Regions from separate parts of the Hyphomonas sp. NPDC076881 genome, predicted to be linked through region 3. Evidence: riboswitches for the same ligand, from Rfam matches in the RefSeq annotation. Region 3 holds a riboswitch; each other region holds the start of a gene.
The links. A riboswitch is a leader RNA that binds a small molecule or an ion and turns the genes downstream of it on or off. The one in region 3 is predicted to bind cobalamin.
Positions count from the first base shown of each region.

Region 1: it holds a riboswitch for cobalamin, as region 3 does, so the genes downstream of both, cobW (cobalamin biosynthesis protein CobW) here and ACQKI2_RS04665 (TonB-dependent receptor plug domain-containing protein) in region 3, are expected to answer to the same signal.
Region 2: it holds a riboswitch for cobalamin, as region 3 does, so the genes downstream of both, ACQKI2_RS12580 (TonB-dependent receptor plug domain-containing protein) here and ACQKI2_RS04665 (TonB-dependent receptor plug domain-containing protein) in region 3, are expected to answer to the same signal.

Region 1 covers NZ_JBNNJJ010000010.1:112,969-120,090, reverse strand. The annotation lists gene ACQKI2_RS12620 (TonB-dependent receptor domain-containing protein) at 1-1,317, shown strand, start outside; gene ACQKI2_RS12615 (acylase) at 1,397-3,541, shown strand; gene ACQKI2_RS12610 (CRTAC1 family protein) at 3,563-5,107, shown strand; cobalamin riboswitch at 5,174-5,387, shown strand; gene cobW (cobalamin biosynthesis protein CobW) at 5,676-6,728, shown strand; gene cobN (cobaltochelatase subunit CobN) at 6,733-7,122, shown strand, end outside.
Region 2 covers NZ_JBNNJJ010000010.1:102,702-109,823, forward strand. The annotation lists gene ACQKI2_RS12565 (FecCD family ABC transporter permease) at 1-461, opposite strand, end outside; gene ACQKI2_RS12570 (ABC transporter substrate-binding protein) at 454-1,317, opposite strand; gene ACQKI2_RS12575 (DUF7676 family protein) at 1,310-1,900, opposite strand; gene ACQKI2_RS12580 (TonB-dependent receptor plug domain-containing protein) at 1,944-3,860, opposite strand; cobalamin riboswitch at 4,035-4,248, opposite strand; gene ACQKI2_RS12585 (FecCD family ABC transporter permease) at 4,273-5,301, opposite strand; gene ACQKI2_RS12590 (ABC transporter substrate-binding protein) at 5,465-6,307, shown strand; gene cobO (cob(I)yrinic acid a,c-diamide adenosyltransferase) at 6,304-6,909, opposite strand; gene cobN (cobaltochelatase subunit CobN) at 6,890-7,122, opposite strand, start outside.
Region 3 covers NZ_JBNNJJ010000003.1:203,920-211,041, forward strand. The annotation lists gene ACQKI2_RS04655 (Re/Si-specific NAD(P)(+) transhydrogenase subunit alpha) at 1-211, opposite strand, end outside; gene ACQKI2_RS04660 (SDR family NAD(P)-dependent oxidoreductase) at 271-1,038, shown strand; cobalamin riboswitch at 1,252-1,439, shown strand; gene ACQKI2_RS04665 (TonB-dependent receptor plug domain-containing protein) at 1,558-3,408, shown strand; gene ACQKI2_RS04670 (ABC transporter substrate-binding protein) at 3,405-4,202, shown strand; gene ACQKI2_RS04675 (FecCD family ABC transporter permease) at 4,199-5,182, shown strand; gene ACQKI2_RS04680 (ABC transporter ATP-binding protein) at 5,179-5,928, shown strand; gene ACQKI2_RS04685 (hypothetical protein) at 6,047-6,289, shown strand; gene galU (UTP--glucose-1-phosphate uridylyltransferase GalU) at 6,386-7,122, shown strand, end outside.

The sequences.
Region 1 (7,122 bases), on a different contig from region 3:
TATGACCTTGGCAGCTCCGGTGAACTGCAGGTGTCTTTCGGCTTGCAGCATCGTCTTGAGAAGTATGAAATCGAGGAAGGCGAAGAAGCCAGCTGGGCCGCCGGCACCTATGTGCGCCCGGTGGGTCAGCAGTTCGCCGGGCAATTGCAGACCCCCGGCTCGCAGGCTACACCCGGCTTCCGTCCGGATGATGCCGGATCGATTGACCGCAACAACCTGTCCGTCTACGGCGAACTTGGTTGGAGCGCGACGGATAAGCTGTTCCTGTCCGGCGCCCTGCGCTTTGAGAGCTTCGATGACGAAGCGGGCGAGGAGCTGATCTACAAGCTCAACGGCCGTTATGAATTCACCGATTGGCTGGCAGCCCGGGCCTCCTTCAACACGGGCTTCCGGGCGCCGACCCTGGCCCAGCAAGCCTATTCCTCCACCACGAGCCAGTTCCGCGATCTCGACGGGGACGGTGAGAACGAACTGCTGCTGCTGAAGAACCTGCCGGTCAATTCCGCGGCGGCCATCGCCCTGGGGGCCAGCCCCCTCGTGCCGGAAACCTCGGAGAATATCAGCTTTGGCTTCACACTGACGCCGCTAAACAATCTGGCGATCACCATCGATGCCTACCGGATCGATGTGGATGACCGGATTGCGGTAACCACCACCTTCTCGCCGCTCGACACCCGTTTGTCGGCAGATGGGGTGACGACCATCGGCCAGCAGATCCAGAACATCCTGACGGCCAACGGTCTGCCCGCTGAGATCAGCGGACAATACTATACCAACGCAATCGACACGCGCACCGAGGGCGTCGATGTGGTGGCGACCTACACGCTGCCGACGGACAGTTTTGGTGATTTCGCCCTCAAGGCCGGTTACAACAAGAATGAAACCGAGATCACCGGCATCATCGACAATCCTGCGGCGCTCTCGGCCCTGGGAGATATCGAGATATTCGACCGGAGCAAGCAGAACGCCCTGACCACCGCCATTCCCGATTCCAAGATAACGCTCGGGCTGGATTGGACATTCGGCGGCTTCACGGCCAATGCGCGGACCACGCGGTTTGGCTCCTACACTGTCGAGAACGCAACCAATCCGTCGGCAGACTATGACGTTGACCCCGCCTGGATCACCGATCTGGAGATCGGCTATGCGATCAGCGAAGCGTTGAGCGTGTTTGCCGGGGCGAACAACGTGTTCAACGAATATCCCCAGGAGATCGCGGCGCCCGGCTCAACGACGGGATCTAACATGTACAACACGTTCGCACCCTTCGGCTTCACGGGTGGATCATGGTTCGTCCGCGGCGTCTATAAGTGGTAAGGTAAGGCTTATGGCCCGGCATATTGCTGCCGGGCCATATCCATTCTGCAGGCAGATAAAAATTGAGAGGATTTGAGGGATGAAACAATTGAGGTTGGCTGCGGCCGGCTTCCTGGTGATGGCCCAGCTGGGGCTCGCAGGATGCGCAAGCGGCGGAAACGCTGCGTCGGCCCTCGCGGAGGAGAGCGCGCCCGCACCCCTGCAGGCCGAGATTCTCTGGGACACCTATGGCGTGCCGCACATCTATGGTCCGGATGCCGAAACCGTATTCTATGGCTATGGCTGGGCGCAGGTCGCCAGCCACGCCAACACGGTGCTGCGCCTCTATGGCGAAGCGCGCGGCAAGGGCGCCGAATACTGGGGCGCAGAGTATGAAGAGACCGCCAGATGGCTCGTCATGAACGACGTGCCCGCACGCTCCCAGAAATGGTATGATGCCTATTCACCGGAATTCCGTGCAAAGATCGATGCTTTTGCCGAAGGCATGAATGCGTATGCCGCCGCTCATCCCGAAGCGATTGACCCTGAACTTGCCGTCGTTCTTCCCGTCAGCGGCGTGGATGTTGTGGCCCATGCCCACCGCCTGATGAACTTCATCTACGTTGCCTCCCCTGGCCGGGTGGCCGGGGAGGGCGATCCGCCCGAGCTTTCCGAGCAGGGCTCCAACACCTGGGCTGTCGCGGGCTCCAAGACGGCATCCGGCAACACGATGTTGCTGCAAAACCCGCACCTTCCCTGGGGCACGGGATATTTCATCTATTACGAAGCTCACCTCACAGGGCCTGACTTCGAAATCTATGGCGCCACACAGATCGGCCTGCCGGTCATCCGCTTTGCCTTCAACCAGCAGATGGGCATCTCCAACACTGTCAACGGAATGCTGGGCGCCACCACCTATCAGCTTACGCTGAAAGATAATGGCTATCTCTTCGACGGCGAAGTGCTGCCCTTCGAGGTCCGCGAAACTGGATACAAGGTGCGCCAGGAAGATGGCAGCCTGCTGGACGTGCCCGTCTCCGTGCGCTCCACCGTTCACGGCCCGGTCTTCGACAAGCCCGATGGCACAGCGGTTGCCCTGCGCGTTGCCGGCCTCGACCGGGGCGGCATGCTGGAACAGTATTTCGACATGGTCACCGCCGACAGCTACGCGGATTTCGACGCCGCAATGAGCCGCCTGCAGGTGCCGACCTTCAATATCTCCTACGCAGACCGCGACGGGCATATCGAATACACCTTCAATGGCATCGCGCCCAAGCGCGCTTCGGGCGATCTTGCCTTCTGGCAGGGCCTCGTGCCGGGCGATACGTCCGAATATCTCTGGACGGAGGTTCACCCCTTCGAGGATCTTCCGCGCGTGACAGACCCTGCGACCGGATTCATTCAGAACTCCAACGATCCGCCATGGGAGGCGACCTATCCTGTCGCTTACAAGCCGGAAGACTTCCCGCCCTATCTCGCTCCGCGCACGCCGCTCTCCATGCGGGCCCAGGAATCCATCCGGATGATGGCGGAGGCAGAAAACCTCACCCTGGACGATTTCGTCGAGCTGAAGCTCTCCGCCAATGCGCTGATGGCAGACCGCGTGCTGCCCGATCTTCTGGCCGCTGCCGCCAATGATCCGGACCCGGATGTGCAGGCTGCCGTCCAGGTCCTGTCGGACTGGGACCGCACCTTCTCCAGCGATAACCGCGCCGGTGTCCTCTTCGAGGAATGGGCAAAACTCTTTTCCGGCCCGCGCATGACGGGGCAGGCAGGATTTGCCGTGCCCTGGTCGGCGGATGATCCGGTCAACACGCCTTCGGGTCTCAAAGACCCTGCCGCTGCCGTCGGGCAGCTGCGCAAGGCAATTGCCGCCACCAAGGAGAAATATGGGCGGATCGATCCGGTCTATGGCGAAGTTTCACGCTTCATCCTTGAGGATGTGGATGTGCCTGGCCATGGCGGCTTTGGAAATCTCGGCGCCTTCCATGTCATCACCTGGTCGGACCCGAACGGCGAAGGCGTACGCACGCCCACGCATGGGGAAACCTGGGTGGCGATGATCGAGTTTTCGACGCCGGTGAAGGCTTACGGCCTGATGAGCTATGGCAACTCCCGCCAGCCCGGCACCGGTCATTACAGCGACCAGTTGGATATGCTCTCGGAAGGAAAATACCGTGAGCTCTGGCTGCAGCGCGATCAGGTGGAAGCCAATCTTTCCGAACGCACGCCGCTCAATCGTTAATCCGATAACGGAACAGAAATCATGCGATATCGTCTGAAATACCTGCCGGCTGTGCTTCCGCTGCTGGCGGCTGCCTGCGCGGCAACGCCTGAAGCGCCTCAGCTTGCCGAGAGCGGGCTTGCCGCTCCGGTGGCCGAAGAGGCCGGGCCCCTGTTGCCCTTCGTTTCGGTCCAGCCGGAACTCTTCGGCGAAGCTGGCTCCCTCTCCAATGCCTGGGCCGATTTCGATGGCGATGGGCAGCTTGATCTCGCCGTCTCCGTGAAGGGCGGCGCGATCCGTCTCTATAAACAGGATAATGGCGTCTTCACCAGCGTCGGCGAAGCCCTCGGCCTGCCAATGTCCGGCCCGGAATTCCGTGGCCTGAGCTGGGGCGATTTCAACGGGGATGGCTATCCTGACCTTATGGCTGGTGCCACCTCGCCGGAAGAACTCAGCCGCGTCTTCCGCAACGAGGCCGGGCAGGGGTTCACCGATGTCGCGCCCGAGATCGGCCTGACGATCCCCGGCCGCTCGGCCCGTCAGACCAACTGGATCGACTATGACAATGACGGCGATCTGGATGTCTATTCGGCAAACCGTGCCGGCGGGAACAAGCTTTATCAGAATACAGACGGCGTGTTCACGGAAGTCTTCACTGGCGAGGGCCCGAGCGACCCCCGCCCCACGGTCGGCGCCTGCTGGTTCGACTATAATCAGGACGGCAGGATCGACCTCTTCCTGACCAACCAGTCGGGCGCCGAAGATGCCGTCTGGCGCAATGATGGCGCAGGTTTCACCGATGTTGCCGCTGAGATCGGCATCGAAACGTCAGGCCGCACGCAGCAGGAAGGCGGCGTCGGCTGCGCTGTCGGCGATTTCGACAATGACGGCCTGCTCGACGTCTATTTCATCAATTACGGCCCCAACAAACTCTATCGCAACAAGGGTGACGGCACGTTCGAAGATGTCACTGAAGCCTTTGGCGTGGCAGAGCCCGATCATGCCGTTGGCGGCGACTGGGGCGACTTCAACAATGATGGCCATCTCGATCTGTTCGTGGTCGGCTATGAAGGGCCCTTTGGCGAGCAGGTTCCGGTCAATTATCTCTACCTGAATGATGGCAAGGGCGGGTTCAGCAATATCCTCCCCCTCGATCATCCCATGAACGCGGGCGATCATGGCGCCATCTGGGTGGACTATGATCTGGACGGCGCGCTCGATCTGTCGCTGACTGACGGCTATGGCCCGGAGGGGGGACACTTCGTCTTTCGTAACGAGCTTTCCGGTAAGGCGGCCGGCCGCGCGCTCAATGTCATGGTACTGAACAAGGCCGGAACCGGCATTGTTCCGGGGGCGGAGGTCCGTCTTTATGATGGGGCTGGCAACATCCTCGCCACGCGGCTGATACATACAGGCGGAGGCTACAACGCCCAGAGCGCCATCCCGGTGCACTTCGGCCTGAAGAACCTCTCGCCCGTCACGGTCGAGGTTACCTTCCTGACGCCCGAGGGCCGCGTGACCCAGACCGTGTCCGGTGTCGATCCTGCCGAATGGGCCGGAAAGGCCTTCGCCGTTCAACAGCAGTGAACGGCGAAGGCGGTTCTTCGCCAGACCAGCCTTCCGGAAATCTCTGGACAGAGGCGCGCGCCGCGCCTACACGAAGGTTCTGACGGTTCCCCTTTATCGGGGGATTAAAACGGGAATGCAGTGAGGAGCGTTAGCTTTGAATCTGCAGCTGTACCCGCAACTGTAACCGGCGAGCTTTGCCGCGATATGCCACTGGTGCGCCCGGAAGGGTGTTCTGGGAAGGCGCGGAGGGAAGCGATGAACCGGAAGCCAGGAGACCTGCCGTCAAATTGTCGCCCCTCTTCCGACCGGGTCTAGTCGGCAGAGCGGAACTCCGTCGTGGCGGCAGTAGTGATTGGCTGACGTGTGAGCGTCGGTAAGTTGCCTGTTGCTGTCCTGCGGCAAGGGGTTGCTTCCGTCTGCCATGCGTCCTGAGCCCGGCTGCCGCAATGCTGCCGGAGGGGAGAGTGGATAGGATGGTTCGCTTCGCGAATCGGATGTTCCGCCTTGGTCAGGCGGCGCCCCCGCGCCGTCTGCGTGCGCTCTCAGCTGATCGGTCCTCCCATCTGATCGCTGCGAAGGCACCGCCATGACTGACACTTCTGCCCGCACGGGCAAAATTCCGGCCACTGTAATCACAGGCTTCCTCGGTTCCGGAAAGACAACACTCATCCGCCATCTGATCGAAAACGCCGGTGGCCGCCGCATTGCCCTCATTATCAACGAGTTTGGGGATGTCGGCGTAGACGGCGAAATCCTGAAAGGCTGCGGTGTGGAAAGCTGCAGGGAAGATGACATCATCGAACTGGCCAATGGCTGCATCTGCTGCACGGTCGCCGATGATTTCCTGCCCACCATGCAGGCGCTGATCGAGCGGGACATCCCCCCGGACCATATCGTCATCGAGACCTCGGGCCTTGCCCTGCCAAAACCCCTCGTCCAGGCCTTCAACTGGCCGGAAGTCCGCACCCGCGTGACCGTCGATGGCGTGGTGACGCTCGTGGATGCCGACGCTGTGGCGCAGGGGCGATTTGCCCATGATGAGGACGCCCTCAGCGCCCAGCGCGCGGCCGACGAAATGCTGGACCATGACAGCCCGCTCGAGGAACTCTTCGAGGACCAGCTCCATTGCGCCGATATGGTCGTGCTGACCAAGGCAGATCTCGTTTCCCCGGATGTGCTTGAAGATGTCCGCCGGAATTTGACCGCGCATACACGCCCCGGCGTATATTTCGTTCAGGCCGAGAGAGGAAACCTTCCGGCCGATACCCTACTCGGGCTGGGGATTGCCGCCGAAAACGGGATTGAGCACCGCCATTCGCATCACGACGCCGAAGGCGAAGACCACGATCATGATGACTTTGACAGCTTCGTCGCAAGCATGGAGTCTGTTCCGTCAGCGGAGGTTCTCGCCCAGCGGATCGCCGCGCTCGCCAAGGCTGAGGAAGTCTACCGGGTGAAAGGATTTGTGCCGGTGGAAGGGCGTGACATGCGCCTTCTGGTGCAGGCGGTCGGCCCCCGGGTGAACTGGCACTTCGATAGGGCCTGGAAGGAAGCCGAACCGCGCGCGGGGCGGCTGGTTGTCATCGGCGCTTCGGGCTTCAACCGCGCCAATGCCGAGCGGATCCTGAAGGGCGGCTGAGCCGATGCATCTCCTGAACATTCGGGATGGTCAGGTCAGCGATGGCTCAGAGCCGGTTGATCTCGGCCAGTCGCCCGGCGAGATCGTTGTCCTCTCGGCGGCAGATACAGATTTGTCGGCGCTGGAAGCGGCGCAGCGCCGGGCAGGCGAGGGCGCGCCCACGCTCCGCCTCGCCAATTTGATGACCCTGCAGCACAATTTCTCCGTCGATCTCTATGTCCAGAAGATAATCGCCCAGGCCAAAATCGTCTGTGTGCGGGTGCTCGGCGGGCGCACATACTGGCCCTATGGCGTTGCGGAGATTGTACGGGCCGCGCGGGAAAATAACGTCCAGCTCGCGATGATACCCGGCGATGGCCGGCGCGATCCGGACCTTGAAGGACTTTCAACCATC
Region 2 (7,122 bases), on a different contig from region 3:
GCGGATAGGAAATATAGCACGGTTGTAGCGGCGGCCGCGCCTGCCATTGCCGCCATCGGCAACGCATAGAGGAAGGTGGCCGAGAGGCCAAAATAGATGGTGATGACGGCGCCGAAGCTGGCGCTGGAAGAGATGCCGAGAATGCCAGGCTCTGCCAGCGGGTTTCGCAGGAGGCCCTGCAGCACGGCGCCGGACACGCCAAGCCCGCCCCCGATGGCGAGCGCCAGCAGGAGCCGCGGCAGGCGCAACTCCCGCACAATGGTGATGACTTTCTCATCCCCAAGGCCGAAGAGGGCCGCCACAACATCCGCAACCGGATAAGTAACATAGCCAATGGTGAGCGAGACGCAGGCAAGGACCCCGATCAGCGCCAGAAGGGCGAGATTGAGACTGAGCCAGCTGATGCGATGGCTGACGGAATGGGCGCTGCGGCGCGGCGCGGCTGTGGCTTCTTCAGTCATGACCACCTCCGAAATGTTCACGGCGCTGAGCCGCAAGAGATTCCACAGCATCGATCAGCATGGGACCGGCGCAGGTCCAGTAACGGCCCGGCACCGGCATGACGGGCTTTTCTGCCGACAGCCGCGTGAACAGGGAATGGCTGGAAAAGCGCGCGTTGACGCCTTTATAGGCCGTGTCGAAGAAACTGGTGACGAGGCCGTCGGGCGGGGTAAGCACGAGCTGTTCCAGCGGGACGCGGCCCCAGCCGGTGTTGCCAAGGTCTGCCTGCAGATTGCGGAAGCCGGCATGGCGCAGGGCCGTGTCAACAAAGGTGCCCGCCCCAGCGCCGCCGCCTTCCGGACGGAAATAGGTGACGGAGGGACCTGCACCTTCCTCCGCCACCTGACGGTTTATGCGGGCAAGGCGCGCCTGCATGTCGGCGATGAGGGCTTCGCCGCGCGCTGTCTGATCCAGCTTTGCGGCGACATCGCGCACGGATTGGGCAATCTCATCGAAAGTGATGGTGGTGGTGGCAATGACGACCATCTCGACATCGAACTGGCCCATGATGCGGCGCAGCTCCATGGAGCCATGACTGTTCAGGATAAGGATTTCGACATTCGCATCAAGAAACTCCTCCGCCCCGCCGTGATTGGAGGGATAGGCGGCGGCTTCTTCCGCGAAGGTGGAGAGCGGACCGGTTGCCTGCCAGCTGAGCGAGGCGATCTGCTCGGGATCGGCGAGAGCGAGCAGATACTGGTCGGCGCAGATGCTGGCCGAGGCGGCGCGGGGTTTTGGCGTTTCGGCATGGGCGGACGCAGACGGTCCAGCAAGGAACGCCAGCACTGCCAGGCAGAAGGCCACACGCCTAGCCATGCCGGAAGCCCTTCCCTTGCCGGTCCAACTGGTCTGGCCCGTGCCCGGCATAGTGCTGCATCAGATACTCCCAAAGCGCGAGGCGGGAGAAATCATTTTCCTCTGCCAGCTGATCATCATCCGTGAGAAAGGGATTTGGCATGAAGATCGCGATCTGCGGCTCGCCTGCCCCATTGAAGAGACGGAGGCCCCAACTGACCGGGTGGCCATGCTTGTCGAGGCTGCGATAGAACTCAGCGCGGGCTGTACGGCGGCGGACCATCAATTCCGGGCCGCCGCCTTCACCTTTCAGGGCGCCATAATTGCTGCCAATGCAGAGATGAAAATGCCCCCGGCCACCCCAATGGACGGTAAGGTAACCGTCATTGAGCGTGATGCGTTCCGGCTTGCCGGGGGCTTTCAGTTCATAGGCGGCGCCCTGGATCAGGGGCCCGAAGGTGAGCTTCTCAGGATGATTCTCGAAGAGATCCCGCAGGAGTGTTTCGAGAAAGGACTGATCGACAGGCAAGGCCCAGATATGTTCTGTGCGGCCGTTTGTCTGTATGTCCGCTCTCGGAATTCTGCGGCTGGTTCCGGTGGTCATGTTGCTGGCTTCCCTTGGGGTCTGACAGGGCGTTGCCGCGCGCTCAGAAGCGCGCGCGGACGCCGAGATAGAGGCTGCGGTTGAGTTCATTGCGCCCGTAGGAAAGCTGGTAGTCCTGATCCAGAGCGTTCACGAGGCGGCCATATAGCGCGACCCGGCTGGTCAGATCATAGTTTCCGAGGAGATCAAGCGTGACAAAGCCAGGCGTGACACCGCCATAGCTGGAGGCGTTATCCGACCGGTAACGCAGACGTGTTGTGAGATCGAACCTGTCCGTCAACTGAGCTGTGGCACTGGTTGTGCCCGAATAGCGCGGGCGGCCAAGCCAGAGGCCGGTTTCCTCATTCTGAGCATCCAGCACCATGAAGGATTGGGACAGGCTGAGCCAGTCCGTCACCGAATAACGCAGGCCGAGTTCGGCGCCCTGTTTCTTCGTGCGGCCGAACTGAATATAGCCGCCCGATGGCTTTCCCGGGGGATAGCCAAAGGCGATTTCGTCTTCCACATCGCTGTGGAATACGGAGAATTCCAGCGCGGCCCTGGCCCAGCTGATATCCACGCCGGCGTCATAGCCTTCGGAGGTTTCCACTTTCAGACCGGCATTGCCATAGGTGGGGTCAAACAGCTGGTAGAGACCCGGCGCCTTGGCGCCTGTGCCATAGCTGGCGCGCAGCTTTACATCGCCGCCTGCGAGCGTGGCGGGCAGATAATAAGCGCCCGTGACGCGATAAGTGTCGAACTGGCCGAAGCGTTCATTGTCGTCGAGGCGGCCGGCGACCGTGATCGAAAGTGCTTCGGTGGGCCGGAAGGCCAGCTCTGTGAAGACGGAACTGGTGGAGATGCCTTCGCTGAAATTGCCGGAATAGAGCGTTACCTGATCCGTAGACTCATCTTCCCAGTTGAGACCAGCGGAAATCTGGACCTTGTCGAAGCCCGTATAGCGCGTGAGGAAAAGGGCTGTGTCCTTGGTGCCGTCATAAAGATCGCCCCCGGAGGAATAGAACGGGCCGAAATAGAGGCGTTCTGCATTATAGCGCGAGAGGGTCAGCTCATTCTTCCAGGCACTGTCCGGTGTTTCATGCGTCAACTGAACAGCGTAGGCGGTGTCTTTCTTGTCGACCGTGTTGACGCTGTCGCTGGTGGTATTGTCGAGATCGGTGGAGGAGTCGTTGTAGAAACCAACAACCTGGCCCGACAGAGTTTCGGAGATCTGGTAGCCGGCGCGGCCGCTGATGGCCCAGACGGAATAGTCGTCATCTTCGGTGACAGATGGGCCCGTGCGCGGGTCTGCGATGGAGGGGCCTTCCGTCTTTGTGCCCGTCAGCGACAGGCGGTAATCGAGCTTGCCCTGCTTGCCGAGCAGCGAGACGCCGCCGCGCTGCAGGAGGTGGTCGCCATGTTCCGACGACACGCCGAGATAGCCGCCGGCCTCTGCCTCCACATTGAAGCGGAGGCCTTCTTCGGTGGCACGCTGGGTGATGATGTTGATGACGCCGCCGATGGCATCGGAGCCATAGAGGGAACTCTGATTGCCGCGCAGGACTTCGATACGTTCGATATCGAGCGATGTCATGTTGTCGGAGGAAAACTGCGTGCTGGTGGAGCTGGGGTCGCCCAGCTTGATGCCGTCGAACAGGAACAGCACCTGATCATTATCCGACCCGCGGATGCTGACATTCGTGCTGCCGCCGGGGCGGCCAGCGCTGATCTGGACGCCCGGAATATCCTGCAGGGTTTCCTTCAGGGCGATGATCTGGCCGGTTTCCAGGGCCGCGCGATCAACGAGGGCGATAGCGCTGCCGATCTCGCGCGGGGCGAGGTTCAGGCGGCTCGCCGTGATGGTGATGGTTTCCTGCCGGCTTTCGTCTTCCGTTGACTGAGCATAGGCGAAGGAAAGTGTATTCAGGCTGGCGGCGCCGAGCAAAGCGCCAGTGATTGCTCTCACTGCATGTGAGGACATTGCTATTCTCCATCCGGGGGACAGGTCCCCCGATTGCATCCATACGGATGACCGAACGCAATCTCTTTCCGGAGGGCGCCTGCGCGACAGCCGGAAGCGAGGGTGCGTTCAGCACCCGCCTCTCAGATGTCGCCACGACGGAGTTCCGCTCTGCCGACTAGACCCGGTCGGAAGAGGGGCGACAATTTGACGGCAGGTCTCCTGGCTTCCGGTTCATCGCTTCCCTCCGCGCCTTCCCAGAACACCCTTCCGGGCGCACCAGTGGCATATCGCGGCAAAGCTCGCCGGTTACAGTTGCGGGTACAGCTGCAGATTCAAAGCTAACGCTCCTCACTGCATTCCCGTTTTAATCCCCCGATAAAGGGGAACCGTCATGAACGCCGATACATTTGGTGGCGGCACTTGTCCAGCCCTATGCTTCGCGCCGGCGCGTGCGATAGAGGATGATGACGAGAAAAGGCGCACCGATAAGCGCGGTGACGACGCCGAGACGCAGTTCATTCGTGGTCGGGATGAGGCGCACGAGGATATCTGCCGCGGTGAGTAACAGCGCGCCCATGAGCGCCGAGGGCGCAATGAGACGCGAGGGAAGGCTGCCGGCAACACTGCGGGCAAGATGGGGCGCGACAAGGCCGACGAAGCCGATCGCGCCGGTGACGGACACGGCGGCGCCGACGCCCAGCGCCACGCTGACAATCAGCCGCATGCGGACCAGTGTGAGATTGTAGCCAAGCGCGCGGGCGGCGTCTTCGCCGAGCGTGAGCGCGTCAAGGGCGCGCCTGTCACTGAAGAGAACCGCGAGGCAGAGCCCGATCAGCGGCACCGACAACCCCACATGGCGCCAGCTGCGATCCTCCGCCGAGCCGAGCAGCCAGAAGGTGATCTCCATCGCCGCGAAGGGGTTTGGCGACAGATTGAGGGCAAGCGAAATGCCCGCCCCGGCCAGTGAACCGATGGCGATACCCGCCAGAATGAGGCTGAGACCGGAGGCAGAAAACATCGTAAAAACAAAGAGGAGAAGCGTCGCCGCGAGCGCGAACACCGCCGCCATGAGCGGCAGAAAAATACCCGCAACGCTGGCGAGACCGAAGTAGAGCGCGACAACGGCGCCAAGCGCGGCGGCGCTCGCGACACCAAGAATGGAGGGCTCTGCCAGCGGGTTGCGCAGATAGCCCTGGAGCGCCGCCCCTGCCCCGCCGAGCATGGCGCCCACGCCAAGGGTGAGCATGAGGCGCGGCAGGCGCAGCTCCCGGATGATGGTGTTCGTCACCGCGTCTGCATTGCCAAACAGGGCGCGGAAAACCTCTCCGGCGCCGATGGCGACAGGGCCGGTCATCAGCGACAGCGCCGCCATGACGAGCAGCGCGCCCGCGCCGAGCAGCCATTTGGCAGTATCAGTGACAGCCTGCTCCGGGCGGAGGGTGGCGGCGGAAATCTGCATGGGCGGAACTCGTCAAGATCGATCCGAAGGCATTCCGTCAACTGAGTGTCCCGGAACCCGAGATCGACCCTTAGACCAGAATGCGCCCCGGCGCCAAGCATGGCTTGCGATTTTTTCCGGATGTGACATGGCTGCGCCTTCTCATCCGCCGGGAGCAGGTTTTATGAAGCTGAAAGCCCTGACTGCCTCTCTCCTGCTGGCCCTCTCCGGCGCTGCCGATGCCGACGCGCGGCCACAACGGATCGTTTCGCTGAACCTCTGCGCGGATCAGTATCTGATGGAGCTGGCGGACCCGGACCAGGTGGCAGCCCTTTCCCACAATGCGCGCAATCCGGCGCTTTCCTTCAGTTCAGAAAAGGCGAAAGACTGGCCGGTGTCAGACGGCAATGCCGAAGAACTTACCGTTCTGAGGCCCGACCTAGTGATCGCCAGCCGTATCCGGCGGCCGGAGATTCGCATCTTCCTGGAGACACAGAATATTCCGGTATTGGAGATTGAACCGGCGCATACGCTGGAGGATATCCGCGCACAGACGCGGGCCATCGCCGGGGCCATCGGCGCGCAGGCGCGCGGCGAGGAATTGATCACAGATATCGAGAGGCGGCTTGAAGCCGCGTGGGAAGCGGCGCCGGAGGCACGCCCCGCAGCCGCCCATTATCAGCGCCGGGGGTTCATTTCCGGGCAGGCCACCCTGATGTCTGAAATCATGCGCTGGGCCGGCCTTGAGAACATCGCCGGCCGGATGGGCGCGCGCCGCACACAGAGGGTCTCTATGGAAGTGCTGCTGGCGGCCCAGCCGGCCATCCTTGTGACCGGCGTGCCTACCAGTAACGAGCGGGACATCGGCAAGGAAGTGCTGGAGCATCCAGCGCTGAAAGCTCTCTATGCACGGGCCCGCTGGATCGAGATTCCCGAGGCGATGACCGTTTGCGGCGGGCCGTCCTTTCCGGCAGCGGTGGAGGAAATGCAGCGCCAATTCAAGGCATTAGAAGACGCTCCGCACTAAAACTCGATCCCCGCCTGCGCCTTCACGCCGGAGCGGAAAGGATGTTTCAGGAGGGTCATCTCAGTGACCAGATCGGCCGCTTCGATCAATTCTTCGGCCGCGTTGCGCCCCGTCAGTACGACATGGCTATCTTCCGGCCTGGCGGCGAGCGTTTCCAGAACATCCGCCAACGGAATATAATCATAGCGTAGCGCCACGTTGATCTCGTCACACACGACGAGGCGGATTTCGGGATCGAGGATCATGGCTTTTGCCGCCTCCCAGGCCTTCATGGCAGCCGCGATGTCGCGGGCCTTATCCTGTGTTTCCCAAGTGAAGCCTTCACCCATAGCCTGCATGGTGACGAGATGCGGGAAAGCATCGAAGACCTGTTTCTCGCCGGTTGCCCAGGCGCCCTTGATGAACTGGATGATGCCCACCTTCATGTTATGGCCGATGGCCCGGCAGACCATGCCCATCGCGGCCGTGCTTTTGCCTTTGCCTTTGCCGGTGTGGACGATGATGAGACCCTTCTCCACCGTCTTGCCGGACATGATCTTGTCACGGACGGCCTTTTTCTTTTTCATCTTCTCATTATGACGGTCATCGTCCTGAGCGGTCATGGGGGGCTCCTCCGGTTTTAGCAATCAGGGTTTCGAGGGTGGGGCGGACGCTGTTGAGACGGGGCTTCCAGAGACCCCGCTCCAGCGCCTCCAGAAAACGCGCCGCCATTTCGCGAAGGGCGGCGGGATTATTGTCTCGGATGAAGGCGGCAACCCTGTCGTCTGACAGATAGGCGCCGTACAGCATATCGAACTGATGATCCTTGACCGCAT
Region 3 (7,122 bases):
CAATGTCTGCGCCCTTCGCCGCCTCAGCCGCCGAGCCAGCAATGCTGGCGCCTGCTTCGGTAAAGGCTGCGTCCAGGAAACCGGCAACGGTTCCCGCTCCTCCCTCGACCGTGACCGTGTGGCCCAGGCCAATTAGCTTCTTGACTGTCTCCGGAGTTGCCGCCACGCGGGTCTCGCCGGGTCGCCGTTCTTTGAGCACTGATATCTTCATGGCGCTCTGGATTAGGTTAAACTTTGCGCCGTGCAATAGTTATTTTGAGGGTTTAGGGCATGAGTATGTTTAGTCTGGCTAATCGCGTGGCTTTGGTTACCGGAGCGTCAAGCGGTCTGGGGCGCCATTTTGCGCATGTTCTGTCCGATGCCGGGGCAACCGTTGTCCTTGCGGCACGCCGGATGGACCGTCTGGAAGAGGTCGCCGCCGCGATCAACCGCAAGGGCGGGAACGCGCTTCCGGTGGCGATGGACGTGACCGATGACGGCAGCATCGTGGCCGCCTTCGACTCGATCAAGGAAGCGCTTGGCCGGCCCGCCGACATCATCGTCAACAATTCCGGCATGTCGCGCGAAGGCTGGTTCCGCGACATGAGTGAGGAAGACTGGAACGCGGTGATCGACACCAATCTCACCGGCGTGTGGCGCGTGGCCAAGCATGGCGCCAATGCCATGGTGGCGGCCAAGGCCAAGGGTTCGATCATCAACATCGCCTCGATCACCGGCCTCCATCCGCAGGCGATGACGACGGCCTATTGCGTCTCCAAGGCCGGGGTTGACCACATGACCCGCCAGATGGCGCTGGAAATGGCCCGTTATGGGGTGCGCGTGAATGCCATCGCGCCGGGCTATTTCAAGACCGAGATCAATGACGAATTCCTCGACAGCGAGCAGGGCATGCAGATGATCCGCCGGATCGCCATGCGCCGCATCGGCGACATCAACGAACTGGCCGGGCCGCTGCTTCTGCTGGCGTCGGACGCGGGCAGCTTCATGACCGGCTCGACGCTCGTTGTGGATGGCGGCCACCTGTTGAACAGTCTTTAACAGGACGGCTTCCGGCCAAATCCGGATCTTCGTCACACTCGATGCGCGCAGCGCATCTGAGTGCCCATCACCTGAACTTGCCATTGGCTTTATCGGCGAGGTTTGGAGATGGGCGCTCAGATGGCCTGAAGGCCATCGAGCGTGACGAAAGGTGAGGGAGTGGAGAACGGCTATATCCATGCCCCTGCTTGCCGCGCCGCAAAATCCGCATTACAGCGCCTTCACGCGACAGGTGCCCGGTAAAGTCCGGGTGAAAAGGGAAGCCGGTGGGAATCCGGCGCTATGCCCGTAACTGTGAGCGGGGAGCCGTGAGAGCCATACGCCACTGGGAAACCGGGAAGGCAGCTCACCCCGGCGATGATCCGCAAAGTCAGGAGACCTGCCTGTTGCCGTCGTTGGCTCGCCGTCCGGGAACAGGCGTAGGGCCGCGGAAGGCACCCTTCCGTTCATGCGACATGTCATGAACCCGCCGCGGGGAGGCAACGCACATCCTCCGGCCAAAGAAGGACCTGTGGACCCATGTTCCTCAGACTTACCCTCATGGGCGCGTCTGCGCTTGTTCTCAATGCTTCTCTCGCGCAGGCCGAAGAAGCCCGCGTGCTCGATCCCATCGAAATTTCCGGCCTGCGCCCGGTTGAACTCGACAGCGTGACATCTTCCGTATCCGTACTGACGGCGGACGATCTGGCCGTTCGCCTGTCACCCAACCCCGTAGACCAGCTGCGCGCTGTTCCGGGGGTGGCCGTTTCCCGCGCGGGAAGCGTTGGCGGCTTGACGCAGGTGCGGATGCGCGGGGCCGAGGCTAACCATACGCTCGTCCTGTTTGAAGGCATCGAGATTTCCGATCCGGTGAATGGTGAGACAGATTTCGGCCTGCTGACGGCGCTGCCGGTTGGCCGCATCGAAGTGCTGCGCGGGGCGGCGTCCTCGATCCACGGATCAGATGCGATTGGCGGCGTGGTGTCGCTTTCGGCGGCGCGGGAAGCAGGGTTTAACGCTTCTGCCGAAGCGGGCAGCTTTGGCACTGTGCGCGGCGCTGCGGGGTTTGGCGGGCCAAATTTTGGTGCAGCGGTTACCGGCTTTACGACCGATGGCGTGGACACCTCTGGCGCGGGCGGCGGCAAGGATGGATCTGAAGCGTTCTCCGGCCTGCTGACCAGCAAGCTTGATCTGGGGGCGGACTGGGCGCTGTCTCTGGTTGGCCTGGCGCGGCAGACGGAGTCTGAATTCGATTCGGATACGGATTATGACGGGCTTCTCAACGACACGGACAATCGCACCGAGGCAGATCAGTGGCTGGTCGGCGGCGCGCTGACGGGCGCTTATGGGCCCCTGGATCACGTGATCCGCGCCAGCTTCAACCAGGTGGAGCGGGACAATTTCAGCGGCGGGGCAAAGACGGATGATGCCAAGGGCAAGCGCACGAAACTTGCCTGGTCGCCGAGCTATACCAGCGGTATCCACACGCTGACCGGTCTGGTGGACTATGAGCGTGAAACTTATGATCGCCGCGACGTTCAGTATGGTGGCGGGACCGATGCGTCTGAGGCGTTTGAGTCCGTTGGTTTTGCCGGTGAATATCGCATTGCGGCCGGCGCTTTCGACTTCTCCGCATCGGCGCGTCATGACGACAATAAGGGCCGGTTTGATGATGCGACCACCTGGCGTCTGGGCGCGGGGTATGCGTTCGATCAGGTGGGCGGGCGCATTCGCGGCTCTGTTGGCACGGGCGTGAAAAACCCAACGTTCACGGAACTGTTTGGTTTCTTCCCTGGCAGCTTCGTGGGCAATCCTGATCTGAAGCCGGAAGAGTCCACTAGCTGGGAAATCGGCTGGGAACAGACGGTTGGCGCCTTCAGCTATTCGGCAACCTATTTCAATGCCGATCTGGAGAACGAGATCTATACCGCCTTCAATCCGGATTTTACCTCCACGGCGGCGAACCGCGCCACAGACAGCGAGCGCAGCGGCGTTGAACTGGCGGCGCGCTGGCAGGCGCTGGCAAATCTGGCGGTCTCCGGCCAGGCGACCTTCTTCGACTCGCAGGACAATAACGGCGTGGATGAAATCCGCATTCCGGATGCCACCGCCTCGCTGGCGATTGACTGGACGGTGAGGCCGGATGGTCTGCGCCTGGGCGCGGCGCTCGACTATGTGGGCGATCAGGGCGACACGGATTTCGGACCGTTCCCGGCCCGCCCGGTTACGCTGGGTGCCTACACGCTGGCGTCCGTCACGGCGGAATATCCGTTGACGGAGCGTATCGCCGTGACCCTGCGCGGCGAGAACATCTTCGATGAAACCGCCACCGACATCTACGGCTACAATGGCCCCGGTGCCGGAGTGTTCGTCGGGCTGAAACTGAAGTGAGACTGAGGCTTGCCGCCTTGCTCCTGATGGGGCTGACCGGCTTTGCTTCGGCAGAGCCGGCGCGCCCTACGATTGTGTCGCTGGACTATTGCGCCGATCAGTTCGTGCTGGCGCTGGCAGACCGGGAGCAGATCCTGGCGCTCTCAAAGGATAGCGAACGACAGTTCAGCCATCTGAGAGACAAGGCGGCAGGCATTCCCAAGGTGCGCGCGGCGGCGGAAGATGTCGTCGCGCTCGCCCCGGATGTTGTCGTGCGCAGCTGGGGCGGGGACGCGCGGGCGCTCGCGCTTTACCAGCGGTTCGGCATCCGCACGGTCCAGATCGGCTATGCAAATGACGTTGAAGGCACGGGCGACCTGCTGCGTGAGGTAGCCGCCGCCATCGGGCAGGGGCCGCGGGCGGAGGCCATTCTGGCGGCAGCGCCGAAGCCGGCTGCGCCGAGCGGGCGGGCGGCGCTTTATGTGACACCGGGCGGGGTGAGCGCAGGTAAGGATACGATGATCGCGTCGATCATGACCCATGCGGGCCTTGAGAACGCCAATGCCGGAACGGGCTGGACAAGTCTGCCGCTGGAAAGTCTGGTGATGGAGCCGCCGGGGTTGATGCTGGCGGCGTTTTTCGGGTTTGATGATGATGCGACAGACCGCTGGTCTGTCTCGCGCCATCCGGTGATGCGGCGGCTGATGGCGAAGGCGCAGGTGATCGATATGGACGAGTCCCGCGTGTCCTGCGGCGCCTGGTTCGTGGCGGATGAGGCGGCCGATATTGCCGCCGCGCTGGAGGCGGCGCGATGAGCCGCTTGACGCTGGCACTGGGGCTGGTGGCGGTCGCGCTGTTTGCGCTTTCTGCACTTGTGGGCACGGCAGCCGTGCCGGTGGGCGACGCACTGGCGGCGCTTGTCTGGCAGGGCGACGCGCGTGTGCAGGCGATTGTCTGGGAGCTACGCCTGCCGCGCGCGGTCGCGGCGTTTGCGGTAGGCGCAGCGCTGGGGCTGGCGGGGGCAGGGTTGCAGGGGCTGTTGCAGAACCCGCTCGCCGAGCCGGGCGTGCTGGGCGTGTCTGCCTTCTCTGCCCTGGGCGCGGTGGTTGCGATCTTCTTCGGCTTTGCGGCGGTGAACAGCTTTGCTGTGCCGGTAGCGGCCATTCTGGGCGCAGGTGTGGCCACGCTGCTGCTGGTGTTTGCGGCGATGCGCGGGGCCGGCAGCGTGACGCTGCTGCTGATCGGCATCGGGCTTTCCAGTTTTGCCGGGGCGCTGATGTCTCTGGCGCTCAACATGGCGCCGAACCCTTACAGCCTGGCAGACCTGGTGAACTGGATGATGGGCTCGGTGGCCAACCGCTCATGGGCAGACATTTTGCTGGGCGCGCCGGGATGGGTGGCCGGTGCGGCGCTGGTGTTTCTGGCGGGGCCGGGGCTGCGGGCGCTGAGCTTTGGCGACGAGACGGCAACCAGCCTGGGCGCAGACCCCCGGCGCATCCGCCTGCTGGTGATCAGCGGGACATCCTTGCTGGCGGGCGCGAGCGTGGCGACGGCGGGCACGATCGGCTTTGTCGGTATCGTGGCGCCGCATGTGATCCGGCCTTTCGTGCGGCATGACCCGCAACGGCTGCTGATCCCGTCGGCGCTGCTGGCGGGCATCATCCTGATGGTGGCGGATATTGCGATCCGTGTGCTGCCCTTCCAGCAGGAGCTGAAGCTGGGCGTGGCGGCGGCGCTGGTGGGCGGGCCGGTGTTCATCTGGATCGCGGCGCGGCTGGGGAGGGCGTCGTCATGATTTCGGCGGAGCATCTGAGCGTGGCCCTGAACGGCCGGGATGTAGCGCGGGACGTTTCCTTCTGGCTGAACGATGGCGAGATGGCCGCGCTGGTGGGGCCCAACGGGGCGGGCAAGAGTTCGGTGTTGAAGGCGCTGGCGGGTGTGGTGCCTTGCCAGGGTGAGGTTCGCATAAGCGGCGCCCCGGCGGATAGGCTGAGCGTGCGGGAGCGGGCAACGCATCTAGCCTGGCTGCCCCAGACCCGGCCGGTGGCCTGGAACCTGGGGGTGGAGGATGTGGTGGCGTTGGGTCGGTTTGCGCAGGCGCCGGCCCCGTTCGACCGCATGGGGCCGGCCGACCAGGCAGCCGTGCGCGAGGCGTTGAAGAAGGCTGACGCAGCCCATCTTTCCGGACGGTCATTTCAGGCACTTTCTGGCGGGGAGCAGGCGCGGGTGCATCTGGCGCGGCTGCTGGCATCGCCGGCGCCGGTACTGTTGCTGGACGAGCCGTGTGCGGCGCTGGATGTGGCGCATCAGCTGGACCTGATGCAGGCATTGACGGCGGAGGCGAAGGCGGGGCGGACGCTGCTGATCGTGCTGCACGATCTGGAGCTGGCGGCGCGGTTTTGCCCGCGCATTCTGGTGATGCAGGCCGGTAGGCTGGTGGCCGATGGCGCGCCGGAGGCGGCGCTTTCAGCGCAGACGCTGGCGGGTGTTTTTGGCGTGCGGAAAAACGCGGGCGGGCGGCTGGAACGCGCAAATCTCTGATATTACCGGCCATTTCAGAGCTTTATCAGGAATTTTCACTGCCGCGTTAGGGCGATGTTAGGCCAGTTTTGGGACAAATCCGGACAAACTGGGACAAACAGATCCCAAGGGTGACCCCATGAACGCCGCCAAGAAACCCCATGATCAGGAACCGGAAACGCCCGCGGCCAATCCGGCCAGCGAGACGGCAGAGGCGCCGGCGCGCACGGACCACCATTCCCCCGTTCACGTTCTGCATTCCCGTATCGAGGCTGCCTTTACCCCGCAGAACGAGAGCCGGCTGACGCGCATTCTCACCATGTTACTTGTGGTTGCGCTTTCGACATGGCTGGCAGCGCAGGTCATCCAGGGCTGGGCCTGAGCGATTTTTACCTAACACTCGCTTCACGGGCGATTTGCTGGACACAGGCAGGATGGGACGCTAGGTCACTCCCGGGTTTAAAGGAGTTTTACGCGCATGCGCGTCAGAAAAGCTGTTCTTCCCGTTGCCGGGCTCGGCACGCGGGTGCTGCCGGCCACGAAAGCCATCCCCAAGGAGTTGCTCCCGGTCGTTGACCGGCCGGTGATCCAGTATGTGGTGGACGAGGCGCTGGAAGCGGGGATCGAGCACATCGTGTTCGTGACCGGCCGCAGCAAGGGCGCGATCGAGGACTATTTCGACCATGCCTATGAACTGGAAAGCCAACTGACCGCGAAGAACAAGACCGACATTCTGAAACAGGTGGAGGCTTCGCGCCTCCCGGCGGGCTCGGCGAGCTTTGTGCGCCAGCAGGCGCCGCTGGGGCTTGGCCATGCCGTGTGGTGCGCGCGCGATGTGATCGGCAACGAGCCGTTTGCCGTGCTGCTGCCCGATGTGATCGTGAAGGGGAAACCTTCCAGCCTCAAACAGATGATCGACGCCTATGACAAGGTGGGCGGCAATGTGATCGCGGTAGACCCGGTTCCGCAAGAGCGGGTGTCTTCCTATGGCGTGATTGCGCCGGTTTCGCGCGAGGGGCGTCTCATCAAGATGTCCGGCATGGTGGAGAAGCCGCCGCGCGAGAGCGCGCCTTCCAACCTTGCCATCACGGGCCGCTACATTCTCCAGCCGGAAATCTTTGGCCTTCTGGAAAAGCAGGGCGCGGGCGCAGGCGGGGAGATCCAGCTGACCGATTCCATGGCCAAGCTGATGGAGATCCAGGATTTCTACGCCTA